Regions from separate parts of the Janthinobacterium sp. SUN206 genome, predicted to be linked through region 1. Evidence: predicted binding sites of a transcription regulator. Region 1 holds the regulator's gene; each other region holds the start of a gene.
What was found. Region 1 encodes sigma-54, which starts transcription at its own class of promoters, with help from an activator protein. Its sites were predicted from a motif close to TGGCANGNAANCTGCTTT; they were not measured.
Positions count from the first base shown of each region.

Region 2: the regulator sigma-54 is predicted to act here: its motif matches at 7,310-7,327, upstream of adh (aldehyde dehydrogenase).
Region 3: the regulator sigma-54 is predicted to act here: its motif matches at 9,252-9,269, upstream of O3300_RS26020 (TorF family putative porin).

Region 1 covers NZ_JAPWIB010000003.1:603,315-614,136, forward strand. The annotation lists gene O3300_RS19690 (diguanylate cyclase) at 1-258, shown strand, start outside; gene O3300_RS19695 (monovalent cation:proton antiporter family protein) at 259-2,238, opposite strand; gene O3300_RS19700 (SIS domain-containing protein) at 2,323-3,357, shown strand; gene O3300_RS19705 (HAD family hydrolase) at 3,357-3,890, shown strand; gene lptC (LPS export ABC transporter periplasmic protein LptC) at 3,933-4,544, shown strand; gene lptA (lipopolysaccharide transport periplasmic protein LptA) at 4,570-5,151, shown strand; gene lptB (LPS export ABC transporter ATP-binding protein) at 5,151-5,906, shown strand; gene O3300_RS19725 (RNA polymerase factor sigma-54) at 5,911-7,389, shown strand; gene hpf (ribosome hibernation-promoting factor, HPF/YfiA family) at 7,459-7,821, shown strand; gene O3300_RS19735 (enoyl-CoA hydratase/isomerase family protein) at 7,950-9,035, shown strand; gene rapZ (RNase adapter RapZ) at 9,036-9,899, opposite strand; gene hprK (HPr(Ser) kinase/phosphatase) at 10,015-10,822, opposite strand, start outside.
Region 2 covers NZ_JAPWIB010000008.1:3,876-14,697, forward strand. The annotation lists gene O3300_RS28270 (RtcB family protein) at 1-1,198, shown strand, start outside; gene rtcA (RNA 3'-terminal phosphate cyclase) at 1,215-2,234, shown strand; gene pedF (cytochrome c-550 PedF) at 2,365-2,850, shown strand; gene O3300_RS28285 (ABC transporter substrate-binding protein) at 2,876-3,709, shown strand; gene O3300_RS28290 (TonB-dependent receptor) at 3,769-5,907, opposite strand; gene O3300_RS28295 (beta-propeller fold lactonase family protein) at 6,112-7,068, shown strand; gene adh (aldehyde dehydrogenase) at 7,413-8,933, shown strand; gene O3300_RS28305 (DUF779 domain-containing protein) at 8,989-9,378, shown strand; gene O3300_RS28310 (PQQ-dependent methanol/ethanol family dehydrogenase) at 9,428-10,822, shown strand, end outside.
Region 3 covers NZ_JAPWIB010000006.1:8,869-19,690, reverse strand. The annotation lists gene metW (methionine biosynthesis protein MetW) at 1-47, opposite strand, end outside; gene O3300_RS26060 (homoserine O-acetyltransferase) at 44-1,243, opposite strand; gene ptsP (phosphoenolpyruvate--protein phosphotransferase) at 1,379-3,121, opposite strand; gene O3300_RS26050 (HPr family phosphocarrier protein) at 3,166-3,435, opposite strand; gene O3300_RS26045 (PTS sugar transporter subunit IIA) at 3,528-3,932, opposite strand; gene gshB (glutathione synthase) at 3,947-4,903, opposite strand; gene gshA (glutamate--cysteine ligase) at 5,001-6,299, opposite strand; gene O3300_RS26030 (ammonium transporter) at 6,504-8,042, opposite strand; gene O3300_RS26025 (P-II family nitrogen regulator) at 8,054-8,392, opposite strand; gene O3300_RS26020 (TorF family putative porin) at 8,404-9,171, opposite strand; gene O3300_RS26015 (accessory factor UbiK family protein) at 9,441-9,689, shown strand; partial or broken gene O3300_RS28440 (magnesium chelatase subunit ChlI) at 9,804-9,902, shown strand; gene O3300_RS26010 (recombinase family protein) at 9,924-10,822, shown strand, end outside.

The DNA of each region.
Region 1 (10,822 bases):
GACGCCGACCTCGACAGTGCGACGTTCGTTGCCGAACGCATCCGCGCCAGCATCGCCGGCACCATGTTCGATTTGCCGGGCAGCGCGCAAGCGTGGGTCAGCGTCTCGATCGGCGTGGCCAGCCTGGAGGCGGATGCGGCGCTGCTACCGATCGAAACGGTGGCGCAGCAACTGGTGGCGCACGCCGACCAGGCCCTGTACCAGGCCAAGGCCGATGGCCGCAACAAGGTCATCAGCTGGCAGGCACAACCTAGCTAATTATTTCAATAGCAATGTTTCTGCCTTGGCCACGGCGTCGGCCGTGCCGCGCAGCACCACCACGTCGCCGCTGGCCAGCTGCGTCTCGGGGGTGACGTCGAGGCGGCCGCGGCCGCGGCGGATGGCCGTGACAAACGCGCCGCAGCCGGCCACGTCGATCGCACTCAAGGGCAAGTCCACGCAGTGCGCGCCGTCGCTGACGGTGACCGTATGCAGGCGTTCCAGCTCGGCATCGTCGCCCGCGTCGCTGGAACCGTGGAAATAGCCGCGCAGCGAGGCATAGCGCTCCTCGCGCGCGGCCTGTACCCGGTGCACGACGCGGCGCAGGGGCACGCCCATCATGATCAGCGCGTGCGAAGCGAGCATCAGGCTGCCTTCCATCAATTCCGGCACCACTTCGGCCGCGCCCGCCTTCTTCAACTGGTCGAGATCGGTATCGTCGTGGCTGCGCACGATGACGGGCAAGGTGGGCGCCATTTCGTTGAGTAAATGCAATAATTTCAGTGCCGAAGGCGTGTTGGCATACGTGATCACCACGGCGCTGGCCCGGTAGATACCGGCCGCCACCAGGCTTTCGCGCCGGCCCGCGTCGCCATACGACACGTGGGCGCCGGCCAGCTGTGCTTCCTGTACCCGTTCCGGATCCAGGTCCAGCGCGTGGTATTCGATCTTTTCTTCCGCCAGCAGGGTAGCCAGGCTTTGCCCGCTGCGTCCGAAGCCGGCGATCAGCACGTGTTTCTGCGACGCCATGGTGCGCGTGGCGATCTTCGTCAGCGCCAAGGATTGCATCATCCAGTCGTTGGCCGCCAGTTTCATGACGATGGCGTCGGACTTGGCGATGAGGAAGGGCGCCACCAGCATCGACAGCACCATCGATGCCAGCACCACCTGCACGACGAACGGGTCCATCAGCTTGATGCCGCCTGCCAGGTTCAGCAGCACGAAGCCGAATTCGCCCGCCTGCGCCAGTCCCAGTCCCGTGCGCAAGGCCACGCCGTTGCTGGAGCCGAACAGCCGGGCCAGGCCCGCGATCAGGGCGAATTTCAGCAGCACGGGGCCGCACAGCAAGAGCAGCACGAGCCACCAGTTCTCAAACACCACGCGGATATTGAGCAGCATGCCGACGGTGATGAAGAACAGGCCCAGCAGCACGTCGCGGAAGGGCTTGATATCCTCTTCCACCTGGTGCTTGAATTCCGTCTCGGAAATGAGCATGCCGGCAACAAAGGCCCCCAGGGCCAGCGACAATCCTGCCCGTTCCGTGATCCACGCCGCCCCCAGGGTAATCAGCAGCAGGTTGAGCATGAACAACTCTTGCGAGCGGCGCTTGGCGACGATGGTCAGCCAGCCGCGCACCATCTTCTGGCCGATGAACAGCAGCAAAATGAGCACCACCAGGGCCTTGCCGCCGGCCCAGGCCAGTGTTTCGGCCAAGTTGTCCGAATCGCGGGTGAGGGCGGGAATCAGGATCAGCAGGGGCACGACGGCCAAGTCCTGGAACAGCAGGATGCCGATGATCTTGCGGCCGTGTTCGCTTTCGAGTTCCAGCCGCTCCGTGAGCATTTTCGAGACGATGGCCGTCGACGACATGGCCAGCGCGCCGCCCAAGGCGAAGGCGGCTTGCCAGCTCAGGTGGATGTAGGCGGACAGGTAACGGGCGACAAACCAGCCGAAGACGACGGTGGCGATGATGGTGGTGACCACCTGCGCCATGCCGAGGCCGAAGACGATGCGCCGCATGGCGAGGAACTTGGGAAGAGAAAATTCGAGCCCGATGGAAAACATCAGGAAGACGACGCCGAACTCGGCCAGGGTGTGGCTGGCCTCGTTTTCCGCCGCCAGGCCCAGCGCGTGGGGGCCGATGACGATGCCGACGGCCAGGTAGCCCAGCATGGGCGGCAAATGCAACATTCTGAAAGCGACCACGCCCAGCACGGCGCTGCCGAGTAACATCAGGGTCAGTTCAAGCGAGGAAAACATGGGTTGCCCGGTACGGTCAATGGAAATCGTTGTTTGTTGTGACTGGCAAGTTTTTTGCTTTCCTAATTCGTTTATACTTTGGGCATGAGTGTAACCCATGAAAAAACAATGCTGAAAGCTTTTGATCGAATTGACATGCAAGCGACGACCGAGCGCGCTGTCGCGCTGGCCCGCACCACCTTGCAGATCGAGTCCGACGCCATCGTTGCGCTGCACGCGCGCCTGGCCACGGACGACAGCGTCGGCCGCGCCGTGGCGATGTTGCTGCAATGCAAGGGACGTGTCGTCGTCTCCGGCATCGGTAAGTCCGGCCATATTGCGCGCAAGATTGCCGCCACCCTCGCTTCCACCGGCACGCCGGCCCTGTTCGTGCATCCGGCCGAAGCGGCCCATGGCGACCTGGGCATGGTCACCTCGGACGATGCTTTTATTGCCATATCGTACTCCGGCGAATCATCGGAACTGATGGCCATCATGCCCGTCGTCAAGCGCATGGGCGGCGTGCTGATTTCCATGACGGGCAAGCCCAATTCGAGCCTGGCCCAGCTGGCCGACGTGCACCTGGATATTTCTGTTGAGAAAGAAGCCTGTCCGCTGAACCTGGCGCCGACGGCCAGCACCACCGTCACCCTGGCCCTGGGCGACGCGATCGCCGTGGCCTTGCTCGACTTGCGCGGCTTCAAGGAAGAAGATTTCGCCCGCTCGCATCCGGGCGGCGCCCTGGGCCGCCGTTTGCTCACGCACGTGCATGACGTCATGCGCAGCGGCGAACGCGTACCCAAGGTGCCCGTGGACGCTTCCTTGCTGCAGGCGCTGGAGGAAATGACGAAGAAAGGCATGGGCATGACGGCCGTCGTCGACGCGGACAACCGCCCCGTGGGTGTGTTTACGGATGGCGATCTGCGCCGCATGTTCGAGCGCGTGCAGGATTTCACGCAAGTGGCGATCCGCGACGTCATGCATGCGCAGCCGCGCAGCATCGCGCCCGAACGCCTGGCCGTCGACGCCGTGGCCGTGATGGAGCAGTTCCGCATCAACCAGATGCTGGTCGTCGATGCCGACGGCAAGCTGGTGGGCGCGCTGCATATCCATGATCTGACGCAAGCGAAGGTGATCTGATGGACAGCGTGGCGGACAACCTGGCGCGGGCGGCCAAGGTCAAACTGATGATCTTTGACGTCGATGGCGTGCTCACCGACGGCAGCCTGCATTTCGGCCCGGACGGCGAGATGATGAAAACGTTTAATGTGTATGATGGCCTGGGCATTAAGCTGCTGCAGGAATCGGGCGTGCAGACGGCCATCATCAGTGCGCGCCGCTCGGCCATCACGGCGCGCCGCGCGCAAGACCTGGGCATTACCCATGTGCACCAGGGCGGCCACGACAAGCTGACGCCGTTTCGCGAATTGCTGGCGCTGACGGGCTTGACGGAAGAGCAATGCGGCTATATCGGCGACGACGTCATCGACGCGCCCATCCTGAAGCGCGTGGGCTTTGCCGTCAGCGTGCCGGGCGGGCGTCCGGAGGCGCAGGGCCTGGCGCACCATGTGACGCAGGCTGGCGGCGGTCGCGGCGCGGTGCGCGAGATCTGCGAATTCCTGCTGCGCGCCCAGGACAACTATGCGCGCGTCATGGCGCCGTTCCTGGAGTGAGGCGCGCCGCCTCGCCAGTGACCTTTGAAAGAGTGAAGCCCTATGCGTAAGCCAGGAGGCGCCCATCGCTGGCGCATGATCTTTACCGTGCTGGGCGCGGTTGTCGTCGCGCTGGGCAGCTTTTGGCTGCTCGAGGTGATGAACAAGAATGGCCAGGACATCACGGCCAGCAAGCATCTGGATGAACCCGACTATTTCATCACCAATTTCAGCATGGTGCGCATGGACTTGACGGGCAAGCCCAGCTACATCGTGTCGGGCACCAAGCTCACGCATTATCCGCTGGACGATTCGTCCGATATCGACCAGCCTTTCGTGCGCAAGCTCACGCCAGGCATGCCGCCGATGAACATGAATGCGGAATTGGCGCATATCGACCAGGACAATACCCGGCTGCAACTGCACCGCAAGGTCGTGATCGACCGCGTGGCCAGTCCGAAGGCGCAGAACCTGACGGTCAAGACGGAAGCGCTGACGGTGTTCCCGGACGAGGAAAGAATGGAAACGGACGTGCCTGTCGATATCCTGACGGGCGCCTCGCGCATCAATGGCGTCGGCATGAAGGCGAATAACGCCACCGGCGTGGTGGAAGTGCAGAATGCGCTGCGCATGGTCCTCCCGCCGAAACCGCGCCCGGCCGCGGCGGCAAAATGACAGAATGAAACAAGGAAACCATACTATGAAGAACATCTTGCTGTTGACCGTATTTTCGCTGGCCATCATGGGCGTGGCGCATGCCGAGAAGGCCGATTCCGAGAAGGAAGCCGTCATCACGGCACGCAGCGGCCACGTCGATGACGTCAAGCAGGTGCGCACCCTGACGGGCGACGTCGTGCTGGTCAAGGGGACCCTGACCATGAAGGCGGGCCGGGCCCTGATCACGGAAGATCCGCAAGGCTACCAGTTCATCACCTTCTGGGCCGATCCCGGCAAGCTTGCGACCTTCCGCCAGAAGCGCGATGGCGCGGGCGACCTGTGGGTCGAAGGCGAGGCGGAGCGCGTGGAGTACGACAACAAGACGGAAGTGGTGAAGCTGTTTTCCAGAGCCAAGTTGACGCGCCTGGAAGGCGCGAAAGTCACCGATGTGGCCAATGGCGCTTTCATCTCGTATGACAGCCGCAAGGAAGAATTTGCGATGGAAAATTCCAACAGCGGCACCAGCACCGCCGATGGCGGCAGCGTGCGCATGGTGATCCAGCCGAAGACCAAGGCGCCGGCAGCGGAGAAAGCGCCGGCCACGCCCGCGCCAGGAAAGAAATAATGGAAAATACACGTTGCGGCAGCACCCTGATCGTTCGCGGGCTGCAAAAAACCTATGGCAAGCGGCAAGTCGTGCATGATGTCTCGCTGCAAGTCGAATGCGGCGAAGTGGTGGGCTTGCTGGGCCCGAACGGCGCCGGCAAGACCACCTCGTTCTATATGATCGTCGGCCTGGTGCCGTCCGATGGCGGCAGCATCGATATCAGCGGCGTGGATATCTCCAGCCTGCCGATCCACCGCCGCGCGCAGATGGGCCTGTCCTACCTGCCGCAGGAAGCGTCCGTCTTCCGCAAGCTGACGGTGGAAGACAATATCCGCGCCGTGCTGGAAATCCAGACCGTCGAAGGCCGCCCGCTGACGAAGGCCGAGATCGAGGAGCGGCTGGATAAATTGCTGGCCGACCTGCAGATTGAAAAGCTGCGCGAGAACCAGGCGCTGTCCCTGTCCGGTGGCGAACGCCGCCGCGTGGAAATCGCCCGCGCGCTGGCCACCGATCCCCGTTTCGTGCTGCTCGACGAGCCGTTCGCCGGCGTCGATCCGATCGCCGTGATCGAGATCCAGCGCATCGTGCGTTTCTTGAAGGAGCGCAATATCGGCGTGCTGATTACCGATCATAATGTGCGTGAGACGCTGGGTATTTGCGACCGCGCCTACATCATCAACCAGGGCTCGGTGCTGGCGTCGGGACGCCCCGACGACATCATTGCGAACGAGTCGGTACGCCGGGTCTATCTGGGCGAACACTTCCGCATGTAAGCCAATGAAACAATCATTGCAGCTGCGCACTTCGCAGCACCTGGCACTGACGCCGCAGTTGCAGCAATCGATACGCCTGTTGCAATTGTCTACCCTGGAATTGCACCAGGAACTCGAGCAATTGCTGACGGACAATCCCTTGCTCGAACGCCTCGACGATCCGCTCGACCGTTCGCTGCGCCTGCTGTCCGACGGGGCCTTGAGCTCCACGGCCGCGCCGGCCGAAGCGCCGCCCCAGCCGCCAGGCCAGGAGGCGCCCGCGGCGCCGGCCGAAGGGGAAGCGTTTGACGGCGAGGGGGGCGACAGCCCGGCCGCCGCGGACGGCGGCGACAGCGACTGGAGCGAGGCGAGCCGGGGGAAGGCGCCCGACGACGACGATTCGCGTCCGCAATTGGAGGCCCATCACTGCACCCTGCGCGAACACCTGATGGAGCAGATGCGCGTGACGGTGCTCGAATTGCGCGACCGCGCGCTGGTCGAGCTGATCATCGACGCGCTCGACGACAATGGCTACCTGGAAGAGTCGCTCGACGACATCCTGGCGCGCCTGCCGGAAGAGCTGGAAATCGACGCCGACGAGATGCGCACGGCCTTGTCGCTGCTGCAAAGTTTCGATCCGCCGGGCGTGGGCGCGCGCAACGCGTCCGAATGCCTGGCCCTGCAAATCAAGCGCTTGCCGCACATCGCCATGGTGACGCGGCGCATGGCCCTCGTCATCGTGGAAAAGCACCTGGCCTGGTTTGCCCAGCGCGATTTCAACAAGTTGAAAAAAGCCCTCGATTGCGACGATGAAGACTTGCGCGAAGCGCAGACGGTGATTCGCCAGTGCAATCCGCATCCGGGCGCCGTGTTCGCCTCGGACGTGTCCGATTACGTGGTGCCCGACGTCGTCGTCAAGCGCGCGCGCAATGGCTGGCAAGTCACCCTGAACAACGACGTCATGCCGCGCCTGCGCGTCAACGCCATGTACGCCAACTTGCTCAAGCAGGGCAAGGGGGAGGGCGCCATGGGCGCACAGTTGCAGGAAGCCAAGTGGCTGATCAAGAATATGCGCCAGCGCTTCGACACGATCCTGCGCGTGGCGCAGGCGATAGTAGAAAGACAAAAGAACTTTTTCTCGCATGGGGCCGTTGCCATGCGCCCCCTTGTGCTCCGTGAAATAGCTGATACACTGGGTTTACACGAGAGTACTATCTCGCGGGTAACAACTCAAAAGTACATGCTGACCCCGCACGGCATGTTCGAGTTGAAATATTTCTTTGGTAGCCACGTCGCCACCGAAGCGGGGGGCGAAGCGTCATCGACGGCGATACGGGCATTGATCGTGCAACTGACAGGAGCAGAAGACCCTAAAAATCCTTTATCCGACAGTAAGATTGCGGACATGCTGGGGGAACAAGGCATGGTGATTGCGCGACGTACTGTTGCCAAATACCGGGAAGCATTAAAAATTCCGCCAGTGAGCCTGCGTAAGTGTTTGTAAGTTTTTTTCGGTTCCTCTGCGGGCCGGATAGGATGGACCGCACGAACCCGATCATCTTTAGGAGTGTGTATGAATCTCACCATCAGCGGACATCATCTCGAAGTGACACCAGCCATCCGTGAATACGTACAAACGAAGCTGGAGCGCGTGAAACGTCATTTCGATCAAGTCATCGATATCGCCGTGATTCTGACCGTGGATAACCTCAAAGAGAAAGAAAAACGTCAAAAGGCTGAAGTCAACCTGCGTTTGAGCGGCAAGACTGTCTATGTGGAAAGCTTGGCGCACGACCTGTACGCCGCGATCGATACGCTGATCGACAAGCTCGATAGGCAAGTGATGAAATACAAAACCAAAGTGCAAGGGCACGGTAAAGAGGCGATCAAGCATCTGCCAGACAACTCCGAGGAAGAAGCCGTCGTCGCCGTCTAAGGCCACCCGCTTCCAGCAGTTGTGATCAACTAAGGGCGCACATTGCGCCCTTTTTTGCGCCCAGCGGAACGCAATGTTCCCCGCGCAGGCATTAGAATATTCGCACTTTCACTTCTTTCCTGCCTGCCATGAGCGACTTCGTCCAGACTTCCATCCGCAACCGCACCGGGCACATCGTGCTCGACCGTCCGAAAGCCTTGAATTCCCTGTCGCTGGAGATGGTGCGCGCCCTGAGCGCGGCCCTGCTGGCCTGGCGCGACGATCCGCAGGTGGACGCCGTCGTGATCCGCTCCAGCAGCGACAAGGCCCTGTGCGCCGGCGGCGACATCCGTTTCTTTTACGATGCGGGTCTGGCCACGCCGCAAGGCGGCAGCGCCTTGCTGGAAGATTTCTTTACGGAAGAATATGCTTTAAATCATTTAATTCATTTCTACCCGAAACCGTATATCGCCGTGATGGATGGCGTGGTGATGGGCGGCGGCATGGGCGTGGCGCAAGCCGGGCCAGGCAACCGCTTGCGCATCGTGACGGGCCGCACGCGCATGGCCATGCCGGAAGTCAATATCGGCCTGTTCCCGGACGTGGGCGGCAGTTATTTCCTGTCCCGCCTGGCTGGCCAGCTGGGCCTGTACCTGGGCTTGACGGGCTTGACGATCAACGCGGCCGACGCCCTGTACACGGGCCTGGCCGATGTCTACCTGCCCGAAGCGCAGATGGGGGCGCTGCTGGACCTGTTTGAATCGACGCCGGGCGAGGCCTTGCCGGTGGCCATCAAGGCGCTGGCGGCGCCATTCCAGGCCGAGGCAGGCGCTTCTCCCCTGGCCACGGCACGCGCAGCGCTGGACCGCCATTTCAGTGCGGGTTCGGTGGCGGCCATCATGGCCTCGCTGGCGCTGGACGACAGTGCGTTCGCCGCCAAGGCGCTGGCGGCCATGCGCCTGCGCTCGCCCTTGATGATGTCGGTGACCCTGGAATTGCTGCAGCGGGGCGCCCACCTGGGCGTGGCCGATTGCCTGCGCCTGGAGCGCACGGTGGTACGCCATAATTTCGAACATGGCGAAGTGCTCGAGGGCGTGCGCGCGCTGGTGGTCGACAAGGACAATGCGTCCCGCTGGAACCCCGCCAGCCTGGACGAAGTCGACGCGGCCATGGTGGCGCGCTTCTTTGCCCCCGTCTGGCCGGCCGCTGCGCATCCGCTGCGCCACCTCGATTAACTAGCTGCGCTCGCGGTGGCGCAGTACCACGCGCTCGTTGGGGCCGAAATATTGCGCCAGCCGCTCCGCCATGTACACGGAGCGGTGCTGGCCGCCCGTGCAACCGAGGGCCACCGTCAGGTAGCTGCGGTTGTCGGACTTGAATGATGGCAACCATTTCTCGATGAAGGCGCGGATGTCGGCCAGCAGTTCCAGCGCGCTGGGCTGCGCGTCGAGGAAGGCGATCACGGGCGCGTCGCGTCCGTCGAGGGGGCGCAAGGCGAGGTCGTAATAGGGATTCGGCAAGGCCCGCACGTCGAAGACGAAATCGGCGTCCAGCGGCACGCCCAGCTTGAAGGCGAACGATTCGAAGAACAGGGTCAGCGGCGCGCGTTCGGAGGCGACGATATCCTTGATCCAGGCACGCAGCTTGTTGGCGCTCAGTTCCGACGTGTCGATCACATGGCCCAGCTGTTCGATGGCCGACAGGCGTTCGCGCTCTTCCGAAATGCACTCGATCAGGGTGCGGCGGCTGGCCGGATTCTGGTTCGGCCGCAATTCGTGCGACAGCGGATGGCTGCGCCGCGTTTCCGAGAAGCGGGCCACCAGCGAATGCGTGGTGGCTGTCAGGAACATGACCTTGACGTCGTGCCCCTGGTCGCGCAGCAGGGCCACATTATGCGGCAGGCTGGTCAGCGACTCGGCGCTGCGCGCATCGACGGCGACAGCCAGTTGCGGTGTACCTTCGTCGAGCAGGGTCTGCACCAGGCTGGGCAGCAAGGCCGGTGGCAGGTTGTCGACACAATAGTAACCGGTATCTTCCAGCACATTGAGCGCGACGGATTTACCGGAGCCGGATATTCCGGTGATAAGGACGATATGCATAACCCGATCATACAATAAAGACCGGCGCTCCGCTCCCAAGGCAACTATCTTTACAAATTATTGCAATTTGGGCTGTAGTATTGGTTAAACAAAAGAGGGCGTGCTTCTTGCAACGCTAGTCGCCGCTCATTGCCAAACGTTGCCGTTCCATGAACTCCTGCAAGGTATCGATGCCGCGCAGTTGCAAAATCGTATTGCGCACGGCCGCTTCCAGCAGCACGGCGATGTTGCGGCCGGCGGCGACGGGGATGACGACCTTGCGCACGGGCAAGCCCAGCACGTCTTCCGTGGGGAACAGGAAAGGCAGGCGTTCGACTTCTTCTTCCAGCGCGTTGCGGCGCACGAGGTGCACGATCAGCTTCAGGCGCATCTTGCGGCGCACGGCCGTTTCGCCAAAGATGGCCTTGATATCGAGCAAGCCCAGTCCCCGCACTTCCAGCAGGTTTTGCAGCAGGGGCGGGCAGCGGCCTTCGATCATATTGGGCGCGATGCGCGAAAATTCGACGGCGTCGTCGGCCACGAGGCCGTGGCTGCGCGAGATCAGTTCCAGCCCCAGCTCGCTCTTGCCCAGGCCCGAGTCGCCCGTGATCAGCACGCCCACGCCCAGCACGTCCATGAACACGCCATGCATGATGATGCGCTGCGCCAGTTTTTTCGACAGGTAGACGCGCAGGAAGTCGATCACTTGCGCGGCCGGCAGCGGGGTGGAGAACAGGGGAATGTTTTGTTCGTCGCAGATGGCGAGGATGTCGGGTGGCGTTTCCAGCCCTTGCGCGATGATCAGCGCGGGCGGACCGCCGGCGATCAGTTCGCCGATCACGTGGGTGCGCGTGTTGACCTTCAGGCGTTGGTAATAGTTAATTTCCTGGTGGCCGAAGACCTGGATGCGGCCCGGATGGATCAGGTTCAAGTGGCCCACCTGG
Region 2 (10,822 bases), on a different contig from region 1:
CAGCCGTCCAGTGAAAATGTGGACGCGTGGCGTGCCTGTCGAAGAAGCGGCTAAAAAACAATTGCGCAACACGGCGACCCTGCCGTTCATTTACAAGCATATCGCCGTCATGCCCGACGTCCACCTGGGTAAGGGCTCGACCATCGGCAGCGTGATTCCCACCCTGGGCGCCGTGATTCCGGCGGCCGTGGGCGTGGATATCGGTTGCGGCATGATGGCGGCGAAAACCACGCTGACGGCGAACGATCTGCCCGATAACCTGGGACCGCTGCGCAGCGCCATCGAACGCGCCATTCCGCACGGGATGTCGCCGAAGACGCGCGGCCACCGCGGCCGCGATGAAGGTTCCTGGCATACGCCGCCATCGGTGGTCGATGCGGCGTGGCTGCAATTGAAGGATGAATTCGATGCGATTTGCCTGAAAACGCCAAAGCTGAAAAATACGAACAATTACCGCCACCTGGGAACCTTGGGTAGCGGCAACCATTTCGTCGAAGTGTGCCTCGACGAGCAGGGTTCCGTATGGTTCATGCTGCATTCCGGTTCGCGCGGCGTGGGCAATGCCATCGGCACCCATTTCATCGAACTGGCCAAGCAGGATATGCGCACCCACTTCATCAACCTGCCCGACCAGGATTTGGCTTACCTGGCCGAGGGAACGCAGCATTACGACGATTACGTGGAAGCGGTGGGCTGGGCCCAGCGTTTCGCCCGCAACAACCGCGAAGTGATGATGCAGAACTTGATCGCCGCCGTGCGCACGGTCATCCATAAACCGTTCCAGACGCACGTGGAGGCCGTCAACTGCCACCATAACTATGTGCAGAAGGAGCAGCACTTCGGTAAGGATGTATTGATCACGCGCAAAGGCGCCGTGTCGGCCCGCGCGGGTGAACTGGGGATCATTCCCGGCTCCATGGGTGCGAAGAGTTTTATCGTGCGCGGCAAGGGCAATGCCGAGAGTTTCCATAGCTGCAGCCACGGCGCGGGACGCACGATGAGCCGCACGGAAGCGAAGCGGCGTTTCAACCTGGATGACCAGATCCGCGCCACGCAAGGCGTGGAATGCCGCAAGGATGAAAACGTGATCGATGAAATCCCGATGGCTTACAAGGATATCGATGCGGTGATGCTGGCGCAGCGCGAGCTGGTCGATGTCGTGCATATCTTGAAGCAGGTCGTCTGCGTCAAAGGATAAGAGAGAGAAAATAGAGATGATAGAAATAGATGGAGCGCAAGGCGAAGGCGGCGGACAGATTTTACGTTCGGCGCTGAGCCTGTCGATGATCACGGGGCAACCGTTTCGGCTGAGTAACATTCGCGCGGGACGGGAAAAGCCCGGCTTGCTGCGCCAGCATCTGCTGGCCGTGCAGGCGGCAACCGCCATTTGCGGGGCGCGCACGACGCCGGTGGCGCTGCGCGCGTCGAGCCTGGAATTCGTTCCCGGCCCCCTGCGCGGCGGCGATTACCGCTTTGCCATCGGCAGCGCCGGCAGCTGCACCCTGGTGCTGCAAACCTTGCTGCCGGCCCTGCTGCATGCGGATGGGCCATCCACCGTGCGCATCACTGGCGGCACGCACAATGCCATGGCGCCGCCCGTGCATTTTTTGCAGCGCGCGTATGGCCGCATCCTGCAGCAGATGGGCGCCGAGGTGGAGATCGCGCTGCAACGCTACGGCTTTCATCCTGCGGGCGGCGGCGAGGTGACGGCCACCGTGCAACCGTGCCGGCGCTTGCAGCCGATTCAACTGCTGCAGCGCGGTGAACGGAAGGCGGGGTATGCGGAAAGCGTGGTGGCGGGCGTGCATGTGCAGGTGGCGCAGCGCGAGCTCGAGCGTGTCGCCAGCGGCATGGGCTGGAGCGGCAAGCAGCTGCGCCTCGTCGGCTTGCCGGCGGAGCAGGGACCGGGCAACGTCCTGCTGCTGACCCTGGAGCATGAGCATGTCACGGAAGTATTTACTTCGTTCGGCGAAAAGTCCTTGCTGGCCGAGTCCGTGGCCAAGCGCCTGTTGAACGAGGTGCGCGCCTATCTCAAGACGGACGCGGCCGTCGGCGAGCACCTGGCCGACCAGCTCTTGCTGCCCATGGCGCTGGCGGGCGGCGGTACCTTCAGCTGCAACAAGGTATCGCAGCACGCGCTGACGAATGCGGAGGTGATTGCCCGATTTTTGCCCGTGCGTATCACTTTCGAGCAGCAGGCGCGCGGCAGCATCTGCACGGTGGCCGCCGCCTGAGGCGCGCGGTGACACAACTACGTGTTGCAGCTGTTCCAAATTGATACATGGGCGGCCGGATGTGGGGCATATGTGCATGGCATGGCATTTGCTCTTCTTTGGTATTGACTAAAAAACCAAGGAGACCAGCATGACCTATTCCATTCGTACCCTGCTCGGCGTGGCGGCGGCCGGCGCCGTTGCCCTCACTTCCCTGCTGACCTTGCCGCATGCCTATGCGCACGGCAATGTCACGCCGCAAGGCGTCGACACCACGGGCTTGCCCAAGGTGGGCGACAAGTGGCTCGAGCAAAACCCGTATCGGGGCAACAAGCTGGCCTTGACGGTGGGCACATCGGCCTACAACCAGAATTGCGCGCGTTGCCACGGCATCGAAGCCATCTCCGGCGGCATCGCGCCCGACTTGCGCCAGCTGGACCGTGATTGCTTCGGTATCAAGAATGAGACAAAGAAACAGGCGTGCTACAAGGAAACGGACAATTACTACCTGACCACCATCCGCCACGGTAAAGTGCGCAATGGCGCCGTGTACATGCCGCCGTTCGAAGGCGTGTTCAACCAGGAAGCCATGTGGGCCATCAAGACCTATCTGGAAACGCGCCGCGAGTCGAATTAAGTCGAACTGATCACGAAGGAGTCCCATGCGTTCAATTCAATTCCGGGGCGCGCGCGCGATGATTTCGCTCGCTTGCCTGGCGCTGTGTGCCGCCGCGCCGGCGCGCGCCGACTGGCAAAAGGTGCAGCAGTCGGGCAGCCTGAAAGTGGCTGTGTACAACGAATTCGCGCCGTTTTCCGACAAGGGCACGGGCATCGATATCGATATTGCCGAAGCGCTGGCGAAAAAGCTGGGGCTGAAACTGAGCTTGCTGCCATTTCCCGCCGGCGAAAACCTCAACGACGATTTGCGCAATATGGTGTGGAAGGGACATTACCTCGGTTATGGCCCCGCCGATGTGATGTTGCATGTGCCGGTCGACAAGAGGTTGATGGCGGACAACGACAAGGTCGAGATCTTCGCGCCATACTATGTGGAAACCGTGCGCCTGGCGCGCAGTGCGCAAGCCGTGCCGCAATTCGATGGCGTCGCCTCGCTGGCCGGCAAGCGCATCGGCGTGGAAAAGGTGTCGATCGCGGCCATGCTGATGCTGGGCGAAGACAATGGCAAGTACCGCGACGACGTGCGTATCTTCGATACGGCAGCCGAAGCCTTGCAGCAATTGCAGACGGGCAAGCTCGATGCCGTGCTGGCCAACCGTTCGGAAATCGAATCGGTACTGAAAAGCGATCCCGCTTTCCCCATGAGCGAAGTGGCGTTCGCCCGCCTGCCGCGTGCGGGCTGGGCGGTGGGCCTGGCCGTCAGCCGCCAGCAGCTCGACGTGGGCAAGTTGCTGCAGGCAGCCATGAACGAAATGGCGGCCAGCGGCGAATTGAAAGCCATCTTCGAGAAATATGGGGTGAAGGAAGCACGGCCGTAGCAGGCCATGTTGCATGACAATAAAGCCCGCGCATCGGAAGAGGCGCGGGCTTTTTAGTTTTAGAAACTATATTGGGCGCTAACGCCCAGCAACCAATTACGTCCCGGCGCCGCTTCATAGTAGCGCTTGTTGCTATCGCCAACGATGACGGAACCCACGTAGGTCTTGTCGAACAGGTTGTTCAGGCGGGCAAACTCCTTGAAGCGCCAATTGCCCACGTTTTGCCTGGCGTTGAACCGCGCATTGAATACCGTGTAGCCGGGCGCCGGTTTTTCGATGTTGCTGTCTTCCGCGTAGACCTGGTTGCTGGCCACGCTTTCCAGCGCTGCGCCAAAACGGTCGAGCGTGTCTTTCCAGGCCAGTTCAGCGAATAGGTTAGCGCTGGGTACGCCCGGCAAGCGGCTGCCTTCGCGCACGCCGCCAAATGCCTGGTCATACACGGCATGCAGGCTGGTGAGCGCCACTTTGGTCGTGAAGCCATATGGCAGGTTCGAATCCAGCGACACTTCCATGCCCTGGCGCAAGGTTTTACCCCCATTGCGATAGCTGGTGCGCCCGCCGCTGGACTTGTCGACCACCAGTTCGTCATTGGTCTTGATCTGGAACAAGGCCGCATTCACGTGCGTGTTGTTGGCGATCCTGGCCTTGACACCGGCTTCCAGGTTGGTGCTGGTGGCGGGCTTCAAGTTGAAATTGAAGCCGCCGCCTGTGCCCGAGTAAAACAGTTCATTCAGGGTGGGCGCTTCGAAACCGCGCGCGGCGCTGGCGTAGACGTTGACGTTCGGCGTCAGTTTATACAGCAGGCCCAGCACGGGCGTCGTGTGGCTGAATTCCAGGCTGCCGCTATCGTTGCCGTTGCTGAGGAAATGGTCGTCGACAGCCACTTTCATCTTGCTGTAGCGCACACCTGCGCTGAGCAGCCACGGGCCGCCTTGCCATTCCGCCTGGATATACGGATCGAGGCTGGAGACGACATTCTGCTCGTCGCGGCGCAGCTTGCCTTTTACGCCAAAGCTATTGCCAATGAAATTTTCATAGCCGGTACGGTCGTCGCTGGAGCGGCCATAGTCGATGCCGATAGTCGTGCTCAGCTTGCCTCCGGCCAGCTGGTTCACGTGCAGCCAGTTGGTGTCGATGCCATAGAATTGGCGCTGGAAATCGACCACGCCGCCCGAATGGCTAGGCGGCGCCTGGAATCCCTTGGTAAACGCCTGGTACTGGATCACGTCGCGGTTGCCGCCATACACCATCAAGTGCAGGCGGTCATCGCCGAACGACTGTTCATAAGTGGCGCCGATCTGCTGATGATCGATGCTCTTGCGCGTGTTGTAGCGCTCGGCCAGGGTGCGTTTCGGGTTTTGCGTGTCCGTCGTGTCGATTTCGCCGGCGCGCGGGTCGCGGGCAAACGTGGTCCAGGTGACGCCCAGCGGATCTTGCGTATTGCCTTGATGCAGGCTGTTGGCGACGATGGTCAGCTTGCTGTCCGCGGTGGGCTTGACGGTGATCTTGCCGAACGCCTGTTCGCGCGTGGCGGCGCTGTGGTCGCGGAAACCGTCCGTGCGGAAGCGCGAGCCGTCGAGCACGTAGCCGATGCCGCCTGCCTGACCCTGCGCCGTCAAGTCCACCTTGCTGGTGCCGTAGCTGCCGCCCGTCACATTCAGCTCGACGGAAGGGGGATTTTGTCCATCCTTGGAAAACAGCTGGATCACGCCGCCCGAATGGTTGCCGTAGATGGCAGAAAACGGTCCGCGCAGCACTTCGATGCGCTCGGCCGTATCGAGGTTGAAGGTGGCGGCCTGGCCCTGGCCGTCGGGCATGCTGGCGGGAATGCCATCGCTGATCAGCTTGACGCCGCGCACGCCGAAGGCCGAGCGGGCGCCGAAGCCGCGCGACGAGATTTGCAAGTCTTGCGCGTAGTTCTGGCGGTTTTGCACGACCAGGCCCGGCACGGCGGCCAGTGCTTCCGACGCGTTGACGCGGATTTGGCCATCCTGGATGCGGGCGCTGTCGACCACGTCGATCGAGGCCGGCACTTCCTGGCTGGGGTGGGCGATGCGGCTGCCGCTGACGACCACCGTATCCATGAATTGCCCATTGGCCGGGTCAGCTGCCTCGGCGGCAAAGACGTGAGGGGCGAGGGTGGCGCTGCCGGCGACAAACAGGCTGGCGATGGTGTTCAGGCGGAAACGATGCTGCATGCGGATTCTCCAATGTGAATAAAAGCCTGCTTGATCGCGTGCGCGGTACAGGTCTGCGTAGGTGTATCAAGCAATATGCCTGCCATGTCTCCATTGGTGGGCTGAAATTATACGCGTGTCAGTGGCACGGCGTTTGCATACGGTAATTGTCAGAGGCGCCGATGCGGCGCGCTTTTCCCTCGTTTTGCCATTGAAAAGGTGATTATGCCCAACTTCTTCTCGCGCTTGCGCCAGGTGTGCTGGCTGCTGCCGGCGCTCGTCAGCACCGCGGTCCATGCCGCTCCCTTTGCCTATGTTCCCAATGAAAAGTCGGGCACCTTGAGTGTGATCGACACGGCGACCGACCAGGTGGTGCGCCAGATCGCCGCAGGCAAGCGTCCGCGCGGCATCGCTGCCGATCCCACAGGGCGGCAATTGTTTGTCACGGATGCCGCCAGCAGCGCCTTGCTGCTGATCGATAACGCTGGCGGTGCGCCCGTGCGCACGGTGGCGCTGGGCAAGTCGCCCGAAGGCGTCAGCGCCTCGCAAGACGGTAGTCACGTGGCTGTGGCCGTCGAGGAAAACAATAGCGTGGCCTTGCTCGATGGCCAGACAGGTACCTTGCTCGCCGATATCAAGGTGCAGGGACGCAATCCGGAACACGCCGTCTTCAGCCCGGATGGGCGCTGGCTGCTGGTCAGCGCGGAAGAGGCGGAGCAAGTCGATGTCATTGATGTGGCGCAACGCCGGCAGGTCGCTTCCATCGCCGTGGGGCTGCGTCCGCGCGGCATCGGTTTCAGCCCGGACTCGGGCCGCGCCTACGTGGCGTGCGAACTGGTCAATGCCGTCTACGTGATCGACATGGCCGCGCGCAAGGCGATTGCCACCATTCCAGCGGGCAAGAATGCGAATGGCATCGCCGTCCATCCCGGCGGCAAGCAAGTGTATGTCTCGAACGGTATCGACGGAACGGTGATGGTGATCGACACGGCCAGCAATCAGGTCACGGCCACGATTGGCGTCGGCAAGCGCCCGTGGAACATGGCCATCACGCCGGACGGCGCCAAGCTGTACGTGGCCAATGGCCGCTCGAACAGCGTGTCCGTCATCGACACGGCCAGCGCGCGCAAGGTGGCCGATATTGCCGTGGGTGAATTGCCATGGGGCGTGGTGATTCGTTGATTCCTTCATGGCACAGGCGCAGGTGTTCCAGTCTGGTACACCTGTTCCATTGTGCAGCGGCGGCGTGGCGGCAAAGCAGGGCTGGCCCGGATTGGAACAGGATGCTGCCACCTTGTTCAAAACGCAAACAGAGCCACGCCCCCACCCAAGTCCGGGGCATGCGCTGAAAAGCGGGCCGGGATTGACGCCACGCCCTTGTAACGGGGGCAAAACCGGCTAAGTTTGTAGTGGGATGGCGAGCTGGCACGGCATTTGCGGAAGACTCCGTGTACTCACCCCATCTGTACCAGGACGTTTGATTTTAATTAAGTATTTCCATTCTAATTAACCCGATAGAGGACGACATGAATCTCGCAGACATCAGCAAACTGGGCGTAGCCAATCCCTTCAAACAACGCTATGACAATTACATCGGCGGCAAATTCGTTGCACCAGTAAAAGGTGAATACTTTCCTAACATCACGCCGATCACGGGCTTGCCGTTTTGCGAAATCGCCCGTTCCACGACGGAAGACGTCGAGCTGGCGCTGGACGCCGCGCACGCCGCCAAGGAGGCATGGGGCAAGACTTCGCCTGCCGAGCGCGCCAATATCCTGAACCGCATCGCCGACCGCATCGAACAGAACCTGAGCCTGATCGCCACGGCGGAAACCATCGACAACGGCAAGCCGATCCGCGAAACGATGAATGCCGACATTCCGCTGGCCATCGACCATTTCCGTTACTTCGCCGGTTGCATCCGCGCCCAGGAAGGTTCCGTCGCACAAATCGATGCGGAAACCTATGCCTATCACTACCATGAGCCGCTGGGCGTCGTGGGCCAGATCATCCCGTGGAATTTCCCTATCCTGATGGCCGTGTGGAAACTGGCGCCGGCCTTGGCCGCCGGCAATTGCGTCGTCTTGAAACCGGCCGAGCAGACTCCGGCTTCCATCATGGTGTTGATCGAGCTGATCGGCGACCTGCTGCCGCCTGGCGTGCTGAACATCATCAATGGTTTCGGCCTGGAAGCGGGCAAGCCGCTGGCGTCGAGCAAGCGCATCGCCAAGATCGCCTTTACGGGTGAAACGGGCACGGGCCGTTTGATCATGGGCTATGCGGCGCAAAACCTGATTCCCGTCACCCTGGAGCTGGGCGGCAAGTCGCCGAACATCTTCTTTGAAGACGTGATGGATGCCGATGATGAATATTTCGACAAGTGCCTGGAAGGTTTTGCGATGTTTGCGCTGAATCAAGGTGAAGTGTGCACCTGCCCATCGCGCGTGCTGATCCAGGAATCGATCTACGAGAAATTCATCGAACGGGCCTTGAAACGCGTGGCTGCCATCAAGCAGGGCAATCCGCTCGACTCTGCCACCATGATCGGCGCCCAGGCGTCGCAGGAGCAGCTGGAAAAAATCCTGTCCTACCTCGATATCGGCCGCCAGGAAGGCGCGGAAGTGCTGGCCGGCGGCGAGCGCAATACGCAGGCGGGCGACCTGGAAGGCGGCTATTACGTGCGTCCGACCGTGTTCAAGGGCAATAACAAGATGCGCATCTTCCAGGAAGAGATCTTCGGACCCGTCGTGTCCGTGACCACCTTCAAGGATGAGGCCGACGCATTGGCGATTGCCAACGATACCTTGTACGGCCTGGGCGCCGGCCTGTGGACGCGCGACGGTTCGCGCGCCTTCCGCATGGGCCGCGCCATCCAGGCGGGTCGCGTGTGGACCAATTGCTACCACCTGTATCCAGCCCACGCCGCGTTCGGCGGCTACAAGCAATCGGGTATCGGCCGCGAAAACCACAAGATGATGCTCGACCACTATCAGCAAACGAAGAACTTGCTGGTGAGCTATAGCCCGAAAGCGCTGGGCTTCTTCTAAACCGGCAACAGGCGCCGCGCCTGCAGTCCAGGCGCGGCGCGCAGAAAGGGATGCCATGAGTGCAGCAATTGCCCGGGTGGTCGCCACCGATGCGGCGCTGGAAATGATGGACAAGTTGCGCCAGCGTCACGGCCCGCTGATGTTTTTCCAGTCGGGCGGCTGCTGCGACGGCAGTGCGCCCATGTGCTACGCGCTGGGCGAGTTCGATGTCAGCGACACCGACATTTATCTCGGCAATTTGAATGGCACACCGTTCTACATGGGACTCGAGCAATTCGAGTACTGGGAGCATACCCAGTTGATTATCGATGTGGTCGATGGCAATGGCGGCATGTTTTCACTCGACAACGGCACGGGCAAGCGCTTTTTGACGCGCTCGCGCCTGTTCACCGATGAAGAGTGCGCGCTGTTGCATGCCCAGCCGCATGAGCACCGCAAGACTTGATACACACATACTAATAAAACAGAGGGAGATGATTGTGCAGAAAAAAATCATGGGGATACTCATCGGTTTGGGTTTGGCATCGCTGGCCCAGGCGGCCGACGTGGGCAATGTCACCAATGCCATGCTCGACAGCACGGCGAAGAATCCGGCCAGCGTCCTGTCGTTTGGCATGGGTACGCAAGGCCAGCGCTATTCGCCGTTGACGCAGATCAATGACAAGACCGTGGCCAAGCTGGTGCCAGCGTGGTCGTTCTCGTTCGGCGGCGAAAAACAGCGGGGCCAGGAATCGCAGCCGTTGATTCACAACGGCAAGATGTTCGTCACGGCATCGTATTCGCGCATCTTTGCCGTCGACTTGAAAACGGGCGCCAAGCTGTGGAAATATGAGCATCGCTTGCCGGACGGCATCATGCCGTGCTGCGACGTGGTCAACCGCGGCGCAGCCCTGTATGGCAATCTGGTGATTTTCGGCACCCTGGACGCCTACCTGGTGGCGCTGGACCAGAATACGGGCAAGATCGTCTGGAAAGAAAAAGTGGACGATTACGCGGCCGGCTACTCGATGACGGCTGCGCCGCTGATCGCCGAAGGCTTACTGCTGACGGGCGTGTCGGGCGGGGAATTTGGCATCGTGGGTCGGGTCGAAGCGCGCAATCCGATGACGGGCGACCTCGTGTGGAGCCGTCCGACGGTGGAAGGTCATATGGGTCACCGCTATGACAAGGATGGCAAGGCCATCGACAACGGCGTGTCCGGCACGGCGAACAAGACGTGGCCGGGCGACCTGTGGAAAACGGGCGGCGCCTCGACCTGGATGGGCGGCACCTACGATCCGCAAACCAAGCTCGCCTACTTTGGCACGGGCAACCCGGCGCCGTGGAACAGCCACTTGCGTCCCGGCGACAACCTGTACTCGTCATCCACCGTGGCGCTGGACGTCAAAACGGGCCAGATCAAGTGGGCGTATCAGAACACGCCGAACGATGCCTGGGATTTCGATGGCGCCAACGAGTTCGTCACCTTTGACATGGATGGCAAGCGCTATGGCGGCAAGGCCGACCGTAACGGCTTCTTCTATGTGATCGACGCCAACACGGGCAAGCTGCAGAACGCCTTTCCATTCGTGAAGAAAATCACCTGGGCCAGCAGTATCGACCTGAAGACGGGACGGCCGAATTTCATTGCCGCCGGCCGCCCTGGCGACCCCACCAAGGGAGAGGAAGGCAAGAAGGGCACGACCGTGTTTGCCGCGCCCGCTTTTCTCGGCGCCAAAAACCAGATGCCGATGGCGTACTCGCCGCAAACCAAGCTGTTCTACGTTCCCGCGAACGAATGGGGCATGGATATCTGGAACGAGCCGATCAGCTACAAGAAGGGCGGCGCTTTCCTCGGCGCGGGGTTCACCATCAAGCCATTGTTTGACGACTACATCGGCGCCATGCGC
Region 3 (10,822 bases), on a different contig from region 1:
ATGAAGGCCAGGTCGGGGCGCAGCGCGCTCAATTCGTCAAAAGTCATGCGGTCTCCTTCGCGCCCTGGCGGACGGCGGTGTGCTGTGCAGGAGCGGGCAAGCCCGCCCCGATGTCGTTCCATACCTGGCCATAGTAGGCGCGCACCATGTTCATGTAGCGCGCATCTTCCAGCAGGAAGGCGTCGTGGCCGTGCGGCGCGTCGATTTCCGCATACGTGACCTGGCGGCGGTTGCAGACGAGCGCTTCGACGATTTCGCGGCTGCGCTCGGGCGAGAAGCGCCAGTCGGTGGAAAACGAGGCGAGGAAGAACTTGGCCTTGGTGCCCGACAGGGCCTTGGCCAGGTCGCCGCCGTGTGCGCGCGCCGGGTCGAAATAATCGAGCGCCTTGGTGATCAACAGATACGTGTTGGCGTCGAAGTATTCGGAGAATTTGTCGCCCTGGTAGCGCAAATACGATTCGATCTCGAAGTCGATGCCGAAGCCGAACTTGTAATCGCCCGTCTGCGCCGCATCGCGCAGCTTGCGGCCGAATTTCTCGGCCATGTCGTCATTCGACAGATAGGTGATATGGCCCACCATGCGCGCCACGCGCAAGCCGTTCTTCGGCACCACGCCGTGGGCATAGAAGTCGCCGCCATGGTAATCGGGGTCGGACAGGATGGCCTGGCGTGCCACATCGTTGAAAGCGATGTTTTGCGCCGACAGCTTGGCCGTCGAGGCGATCACCACGCAGTGGCGCAGGCGCTCGGGGAACATGATGCTCCACGCCAGCGCCTGCATGCCGCCCAGCGAGCCGCCCATCACGGCGGCGAACTGCGTGATGCCCAGTTCATCGGCCAGGCGCGCCTGCGCGCTGACCCAGTCTTCCACCGTGACGACGGGGAAGGAGGCGCCATACGGCTTGCCGGTGGCGGGATTGGTGTGCATGGGGCCCGTCGAACCGAAGCAGGAACCCAGGTTGTTGACGCCGATGACGAAGAATTTGTTGGTGTCGAGCGGCTTGCCCGGTCCCACCATATTGTCCCACCAGCCCGTGCTTTTCGGCTCGTCGGCGTAGACGCCGGCCACGTGGTGCGAGGCGTTCAGGGCGTGGCAGACCAGCACCGCATTCGATTTGTCGGCGTTCAGGGTGCCGTAGGTTTCATACATCAACATATAGTCTTGCAGCGATGCTCCGCTTTGCAGCTGCAAGGGTTGCGCAAAATACATGGTTTGCGGCGAAACAATTCCAATGGATGACATGTGTGTCGGTTTATAAAAGGGGGGCGGCCCCACGGGCCATGGTCGATGCAGCACCGCGATGATAGGTGCTGCAACTTTAGCATCAGGACACCTCTTGCCGCGCGCGAGGTGTCCTGATGCTGATAAGGTGACAGTTTACATGAGCTGCAGTTGCTGGACAGCTTCCGCGATCACATTTGGTTCCATGGAACGCATAATTTTGCGCATTTGTGGCGCAATCAGGCCAAGATCGCTGTTGAGTATCTCTTGCTTGACCGCCAACAGCTGGGCCGGATGCATGGAAAACTCGCGCAGCCCCATGCCCAGCAGCAAGCGCGTGAGCTTCACGTCGCCCGCCATCTCGCCGCAGACGGCCACGTCGATGCCCGCCTTGTGGCCGGCGGCGATCGTCATGGAGATCAGTTGCAGCACGGCCGGGTGCAGCGGATTGTACAAATGCGCCACTTCATAGTCGACGCGGTCGATGGCCAAGGTGTACTGAATCAAATCATTCGTGCCGATCGACAGGAAATCCATGCGTTTGACGAACATGGGCAGGGCCAGCGCGGCGGCGGGAATCTCGATCATGGCGCCCACTTCGACCTCGTCGTCGAACTTGACGCCGTCCTCGCGCAGGCTGGCCTTCGCTTGCGCGATCATGGCCAGCGACTGGTCGATCTCGAACGCATGCGCCAGCATGGGAATCAAGATGCGCACCTTGCCGAAGGCGGAAGCGCGCAAAATGGCGCGCAGCTGCGTCAGGAACAGCTGCGGCTCGGCCAGGCAGTAACGGATGGCGCGCAAGCCCAGGGCGGGATTCAAGGCCGTATGGTCGGACTGGTCGAGCGGCTTGTCGGCGCCGATGTCGAGCGTGCGGATGGTCACCACGCGCCCTTTCATCGATTGCACCGTGTTGCGGTAAGCCTCGAACTGCTCGTCCTCGGTGGGAATCTTGTGCGCGCGGCCCATGAACAGGAATTCGGAGCGGAACAGGCCCACGCCGCTGGCGCCCGATTCCAGCGCGAACGGGCAATCCTCGGGCAGTTCGATATTCGCCAGCAGGGTAATCGGCGTGCCGCACCTGGTGACGGCCGGCGTCTTTTTCAGCTTGCCCAGCTTCTTGCGCGCGCGCTGCATGGCCACTTGGCGCTCGCGGTACTGTTCCAGCACCAGGGGACTGGGGTTGGCGATCACCACGCCTGCGTCGCCGTCGATGATCAGCCAGTCGTCCTGCTCGATCAGCATCGACGCCTGCGACATGCCGACGGCGGCCGGGATATCCAGGCTGCGCGCGACGATGGCCGTGTGCGAGTTCTGACCGCCCACGTCGGTGATGAAGCCGATGAAGGAGCGGTCGCGGAACTGCAGCATGTCGGCCGGCGAGATATCGTGGGCGACGACGATCATCTGCGCCAGCAATTCATCGTCGGCGGGCGCTTTCGGCAGCAGCTGTTCCGTGCCCAGCAAGACCTTCAGCACGCGTTCGGCCACTTGCTGGATGTCGGCCTTGCGTTCGCGCAAATACGGGTCTTCGATTTCGTCGAACTGCGCCGATAATTCATCAATCTGCGTCAACAGCGCCCATTCGGCGTTGTAGTGGCGCGAACGGATGATGTCGAGCGGCGCTTCGGCGATCATCGGGTCCGACAGGATCAGCGCATGCACGTCGATGAACGCGCCCAGTTCCGTGGGGGCGTCCTTCGGCAGCTCGTTCCACAGGGTTTGCAGCTCCTTGTGGACGGCGGCGATGGCGTTTTGCAAACGCTGGACTTCCGCTTCGATCTGTTCCTGGGCGACCAGGTAGTGTTTGACGTCAAGGGCGGCCGGCGCCAGCAGATGCGCGCGGCCAATGGCGATGCCGCGGGAGACCGGGATGCCGTGGAGCGTGAAAGATGCCATGGGGTGACCTGTCGGAATGCGGCTGCGGCTGCGTTCGGCGGGCATTACTCGCCTTCGCCAAACCTGTCATTAATCAGGGCGGTGAGCGCATCGACACATGCCTGCTCATCATCGCCCTCGGCTTCCAGGGTCACTTTTGCGCCCTTGCCGGCGGCCAGCATCATCACGCCCATGATGGACTTGGCGTTGATGCGGCGCGCGTTGCGGGTCAGCCAGACGTCGCTCTTGAACTTGGCGGCGAGCTGGGTAAATTTGGCGGAGGCGCGTGCGTGCAATCCCAGCTTGTTGATGATTTCGAGTTCTCTTTGAATCATTTTTGTATGGTCTCTATCCCTGAATGCACTACGCTGATGACAATCTTGGCCTATAAAAACCGCCGCCTTCAGGGCGGCGGCCATGCACTTCCTTATTCTCCCACGCGGATGCGGTTATCGACGCGCACGGCGCCGCTTTGCGCACCGGCCAGCGCCATCTCCACCACCACGTCGAGCGTGTCGCGGCGATACGTGATGGCGCGCAGCAGCATCGGCAGGCTGATGCCGGCGATGACTTCCACGCGCCCCGCATCGGCCAGTTTATTGCAGCAGTTCGACGGCGTGCCGCCCTTCACGTCGGTAATCACCAGCACGCCGGAGCCATCGTCGAGGCGGCAGATGGCGTCCGACGCCAGCTTTTGCACTTCCGCCAGGTCCTGGTCGGCGACGACGTCGATGGCTTCAAACCGTTCCGTTGGCCCCCGAAACACATGCGCGCAGGCGGCGATGAAGGCCTGTCCCAGCGGTGCATGTGTCATGAGCAAAATCCCTACCATAGTCATTTCACCTTCTAGCGCTGCTGCGCTTGCGCAACGCCATGCTCGACGGCGTCGACAAACATGGCCGCCACGTCAAAGCCCGTCTGCTGCATGATTTCCTGGAAGCAAGTCGGGCTGGTGACATTGACTTCCGTCAGATAGTCGCCGATCACGTCCAATCCTACCAGCATCAGGCCACGCGCGGCCAGGATCGGGCCCAGCTTTTCCGCGATTTCCAGGTCGCGCGCCGTCAATGGCTGCGCCACGCCCGTGCCGCCGGCGGCCAGGTTGCCCCGCACTTCCCCCGCCTGCGGGATGCGCGCCAGCGAAAACGGCACCGGCTTGCCGCCGATGACGAGGATGCGCTTGTCGCCCTTGACGATGTCGGGAATAAACCGCTGCGCCATGATGGTCTGCGCGCCATTCTCGCTCAGGGTCTCGATGATGGCGCCCAGGTTCAGGCCATCGGCCTTGACGCGGAAGATGCCCGTGCCACCCATGCCGTCGAGCGGCTTGAAGATGACGTCCTGGTGCTTGGCGTGGAAAGCGCGCAGGCGCGCTTCGTTCGACGTCACCAGGGTCGGCGAGGTGAATTCGGAAAACTGGGCAATGGCCAGCTTTTCATTGTTGTCGCGGATGGCGGACGGCTTGTTGAAGACGTGCGCGCCCTGCTTTTCCGCCAGTTCCAGCAGATACGTACCGTACACGTACTCCATGTCGAACGGCGGGTCCTTGCGCTCGATGATGGCGTCCAGGGCCGACAGGCGCACTTCTTCGGTGGAAACGACCTTGTACCAGTCGTGCTCGTCGCCCGTCAGCTCGATATGTTTCACCAGTGCCGTGACGATGCCCTCTTCCAGCGCCATGTCCTTCTGTTCGAAGGCGTACACGGCGTGGCCGCGTTTGGCCGCCTCGCGCATCATGGCGAAGGTGGAATCTTTGTAAGTCTTGAAGCCTGCCAGCGGGTCGGCAAGGAATGCAATTTTCATGGTGCGTCCAATCGGGGAGCCTGGATAAGGAATGCTTGATTCTAGCCGAGATCGCCGGGCGCGGTAGTCACCGCGCCCGGCAAGCCACAGGGATGGATCAATACACCTCGGGATTCGGGTCCGTGCGCTCCATTTCCAGCGACGCGGCCAGCAAGGCCAGGCGCGCCACCACGCCATACACATAGAAGCGGTTCGGCGCGGCCGTGCCCGGCTTGGCCTTCAAGTCCGGCACGGCATGCTGCTGGGCAAATGCCAGCGGCACGTACTGCGAGCCGGGCGCGTTCAGGTTCTGGTCCACGCCCTTTTCCGCGTGCACGCGGTAGAAACCGCCCACCACATAGCGGTCGATCATGTACACGACCGGCTCGGCCACGGCATCCTTGATGCTTTCAAAGGTCGGCACGCCTTCCTGGATGATGACATCGGTGACAACCTTGCCGTCCTTGACAATGGACATCTTGTCGCGCTGCTTGCGCGACAGGTCACGCACTTCGCTGGCGTCGCGCACCGTCATGATGCCCGTGCCATACGTGCCCGCATCGGGCTTGACGATGACGAAGGGCTTTTCCTTGATGCCGTATTCCTTGTATTTCTTGCGGATCTTGGCCAGCAGCACGTCGACGCTGGCGGCCAGCGCATCTTCGCCCTCGCCTTCCTGGAAGTTCACGTCGCTGCACTTGGCGTGGAAGGGGTTGAGCATCCACGGGTCGACATCGATCATCTTGCCGAATTTCTTCACCACTTCATCGTAGGCCGTGTAGTGGTTGCTCTTGCGGCGCAAGGCCCAGCCCGCATGCAAGGGCGGCAGCAGGCTTTGCTCATGAATATTTTGCAAGATATCGGGAATGCCGTCCGACAAGTCGTTATTCAGCAGAATCGTGCACGGGTCGAAATCCTTCAAGCCCAGGCGGCGGCCATTGTTCAGGCGCACGAGGGGCTCGATGACGAGCATGTTGCCATCTGGCAACGCCAACGGTGTCGGCTGGGTGATGTCGGGCGACCACGAGCCGAAGCGCACGTGCAGCCCCGTCTGGCGGAATATCTGCATCAGGCGCGCCACGTTCTGCAGGTATTGCGGCGTGGTGTTGTGCAATTCCGGCACGATCAGCAGGTTGCGGGCATCCGGGCAATACTTGTCGATGGCGGCCATGGCCGCCTGCACGGACAAGGGCAGCATTTCCGTCGCCAGGTTGTGGAAACCGCCAGGGAACAGATTGGTATCGACGGGCGCCAGCTTGTAGCCCGCATTACGCAAGTCTACCGAGCAATAGAAGGGCGGCGTGTGCTCTTGCCACTCCATGCGAAACCAGCGCTCAATGGCCGGCGTCGCGGCCAGAATCTTTTTTTCGAGGTCGAGCAGCGGTCCGGTCAGGGCCGTGACGAGATGGGGAACCATAGTTACATCCTTAAATTATGTGCAGTATTCAAAAAAGCACACAGAACTGCCGACTATATTACCGTGTAAGTACCCCAAATCGGGGCAAAAGCCTTGTTTTAAAGACCTTTTCCATTCCCACAACGAAAAAAAGGCACCTCAATGAGGCGCCTTTTCCAGCAGGACATGCCGCGCCGGGGCGCTGGCATGCCAGATAATTGCTATTTAGCCATGATACGCTTGCTCGCCGTGGCTGGTGATATCGAGGCCTTCGCGCTCTTCTTCTTCCGGTACGCGCAGGCCGATGACGATGTCGACCAGTTTATAGGCAACGAGGGAAACCAGGGCCGACCAGAGGATGGTGGTGCCGACCGCTTGCGCCTGCACCCACACCTGGTGGCCGATCGAGTACGGATCCGCCGACATCTTGTTGGTGACATAGTCGAAGATGCCCTGGCCGCCCAGTTGTGGTGCAGCAAACACACCCGTCAGCAAGGCACCCAGGATACCGCCCACGCCATGCACGCCGAATACGTCGAGCGAATCGTCGGCGCCGATCAGGCGTTTCAGGCCATTCACGCCCCACAGGCAGACGACGCCGGCCAGCAAGCCGATGACGAGGCCGCCCATCGGGCCGACAAAGCCGGCCGCCGGGGTGATCGCCACCAGGCCAGCCACGGCGCCGGACGCGCCACCGAGCATGGAAGGCTTGCCCTTGGAAATCCATTCGCCAAACACCCACGACAGGGTGGCGGCGGCCGTTGCCAGCAAGGTATTGACGAAGGCCAAAGCCGCCACGTCGCCCGCTTCCAGCGAGGAACCGGCATTGAAACCGAACCAGCCCACCCACAGCAGCGAAGCGCCGATCATGGTCATCGTCAGCGAGTGCGGCGCCATCGATTCGCGGCCGTAACCGACGCGCTTGCCGATCATGATGGCCCCCACCAGGCCGGCGACAGCGGCGTTGATGTGCACCACGGTGCCGCCGGCGAAGTCCAGCGCGCCTTTTTGCCAGATCCAACCCGCCTTCAAGGCTTCGCTGGCCGAGGTGGCGGCATTGGTGATCAGGTCAGGACCGGTCCAGAACCACACCATGTGGGCCGCTGGCAGGTAGGCAAACGTGAACCACAGCACGACGAAGGCCAGCACGGCGGCAAACTTGGCGCGCTCGGCAAAGGCGCCGACGATCAGCGCGCATGTGATGGCGGCAAACGTGCCCTGGAAAGCGACGAAGACGAACTCGGGAATGACGACGCCCTTGCTGAAGGTGGCGGCGGCGGCAAACGTGCCCTTGGCCGGATCCCAGATGCCGTTCAGGAACAGGCGGTCGAAGCCACCGAAGAAGGCGGTTTTTTCCGTGAAGGCAATCGAGTAGCCGTAGATGCACCACAGGACGATGACCAGCGCGAACACCATGAACACCTGCATCAGCACCGACAGCATGTTTTTCGAACGCACCAGGCCGCCGTAGAACAGGGCCAGGCCGGGGATCGTCATCAAGATCACCAGCAAGGTGCTGATCATCATGAAACTGGTGTCGCCCTTGTTGGCAACGGGCGCGGCGGCTGGCGCGGCAACGGCCGGGGCCGGAGCGGCGGCAGCCGGTGCGGCTGCGTCAGGCACGGGCGTCACGGCCGGAGCGGCGACGGCCGCGGTCGTGGCAGCCTCCGTCTTGGCGGGCGCATCGGCAAAGCTCGGCGTGGCGACACCAAACGCACACAGACAGGCTATCCCGGCTAGCAATTTTGTTATATTTTTATGCATCAATATTCCCCTTAGAGCGCTTCGTTGCCGGTTTCACCGGTACGGATGCGGATGACCTGTTCCAGGTTGTAGACGAAAATCTTGCCATCACCGATTTTACCGGTACGCGCGGCGCCTTCGATCGCTTCGATGGCCTGGTCGACAATGGCGTCATCGACGGCCGCTTCGATCTTGGTTTTTGGCAAGAAATCAACGACATACTCGGCGCCACGGTAGAGTTCCGTGTGACCTTTCTGGCGGCCGAAACCCTTGACTTCCGTGACGGTAATGCCTTGCACATTGATAGCCGACAAAGCTTCGCGTACTTCGTCCAGTTTGAACGGTTTAATGATTGCAGTAATCATTTTCATGGCTGTCTCGCTTAAAAGGTTTTCGATACGGTCAGCACGAGACCGGATTTCGCCAGATTCTTGCCATTCGGTGCCAGCGATACGATATTGGCCTTGACGACCGCCAGGGCAACGGTCGCCATGCCGAAGTCCTTGGTCACGCCGATCTTGTAATCGCTGTAGCTGAGGGAATCGTTGTGTTCTACCTTCTGGCGCCCGGCGTGCAGATTCAAGATGTAACCGTCGTGCACCTCGACGTTGGCACCCACGTCGAGGTAGCCGCTGTTCTTGCTGTCGGCCACGCCGAACAGATTGGTGGTCGAATGCGAGTACTTGATGTACGCGGGGCCATAGCCCAGCTGGCCATACAGCTCGAAGGTGTTGGCATTGGTGCTCAGTCCATTCGATGGGTAGAAGTAGTACAGGCCGCCCACGTCATAGGTAAAATCCTTGCTGATCTCGCCCCGCCTGCCGCCGTAGATATCCCATTCCAGATTGGTATCGCCGCCGCCGTCCTTGATCCATTTGATACTCGACAGCCAGGTGCCCACATACAGGCCCGTCGGGTTATGGGTATAGTCGGCACCGCCGCTGATGGCCGGGTTCAAGCGGCTTTGCGAGATGCCGCGGTAACGGTAGTCGCTGGTCAGCGCCACGTTGTAGCTCACCACGTTATCAGGTACCGCTTCGGCCGCAGCAGGCGCCGCCACTGCATCCTGGGCCATGGCGCTACCGCACAAGGCGGTCATGGCCAGCGTCAACGCTGCAGCTAAAGTCATGTTCTTGGACAGATTCTTCATGGCGATTCCCTTTTATTGAACTTTTAAAGCGGTTGAGGTTTAAAATCTTGGCTGGAGATCACAAAGCGTTCATACCTTCTTTAGCAGAATACGTGCCAGCTCTATTGCCACCTTGACAGGTGCATTTCCGTCCATACATACCCTGCACACGGCCAGGAATGCGGCAACGGACTGCTGAAGCACAATGAAGCGCCCAGTTTCGCACCAGATTAACGCCGCTGTGCACCGCAATGGTGCGATGCACAGGCCGCACCATAAAAGGACTGACCATGGACATGAATACCTTCTTTAACGACTTGCAGGGCAAGATCCATCAAGCCATCGAAAACTCGCCGGCCAAGGATATCGAGAAAAATGTGAAATCGATGATGACCCAGGGCTTCGCCCGCCTCGATCTCGTCACGCGCGAGGAATTCGATATCCAGGCGCAAGTGCTGGCCAAGACCCGTGCCAAACTGGATGCACTGGAATTGCGTCTGATCGAACTGGAAACGCGCCTGAACGATCCAAAAGCCTGAACCGCTGCTGCACGCAGGGCGCCGTAATCGGCGACCTTGCTGGCATACCTCAAGCCTCACACCTTTTCAAGCGCTAGACTGATCCTGCCCGCGTCCGCGCTACAGGGGAGTCTGATGAGCCTGGCCGTCCTGAAAAGCCGCGCCCTGGCCGGCATGGAGGCGCCCGAGGTAAGTGTCGAAGTCCACCTTGCCAATGGCTTGCCTTCGTTTACAAAGGACGGCTAGAATACACCAATGCACAAAGCCTATTCATATATAAGATTCTCGTCCTCTGAACAACGCAAGGGCCGTAGTGAGCCAAGGCAGCTTGAAGAGTGCGCCATCTACTGCGCCAAACACAATCTATCTTTGGTTCAAAGCGAGGAGTACACCTTCCTTGACCGTGGCAAATCAGGGTTCAAGGCCGAACACCTCGGAGAAAACGGACAACTCGCCCGCTTCCTACGCCTCGTCAAAGACGGCTCAATCCCTCCAGGCTCCACCCTGATAGTAGAAAACTTAGATCGCCTCAGCAGGGAGCATGTCAAGCACGCCCTACCGCGTTTCATCGACCTCCTGAACGCAAACATCAATGTTGTCACGCTAACTGACGGTAAGGTGTACACCAGCGAATTTTCAGAGCTTGATCTAATTATGTCGATCTTCATAATGACGCGAGCGCACGGGGAAAGCTTGAGGAAGTCCGGCCTTCTGGGTGATGCATGGCGCAAGAAGAAGGAAAATGCCGCCGCCGACCTTACCCCCCTTGGCAACAATGCCCCCCTTTGGATCACCTACACCAAGGTAGGGGGTTATGCCTTGCACCCCGAGCGAGCAGAACTTGTGCGCCGCATCTTTCAACTATCTATAGACGGCAGAGGAAGAGGCTCGATTGCCAAGATACTGAATGGGGAAGGCATCCCAGCGTTTAAGGGGGGATCATGGGCGACTACCAGCATCAACCGCTTACTATCTAATAGAGCAGTCCTTGGCGAATATCAGCCCCGCACAGGATCAGGCAAGGCTCGTACACCGTCTGGCAATGCTATCCCCGGCTTTTTCCCCGCAGCTATCGAAGAGTCATTATTCGACCGAGCACAAGAGGCCAGTACAGGCCGCTACATCAACCGGTCAACCAAGCAATCTAAAAACTT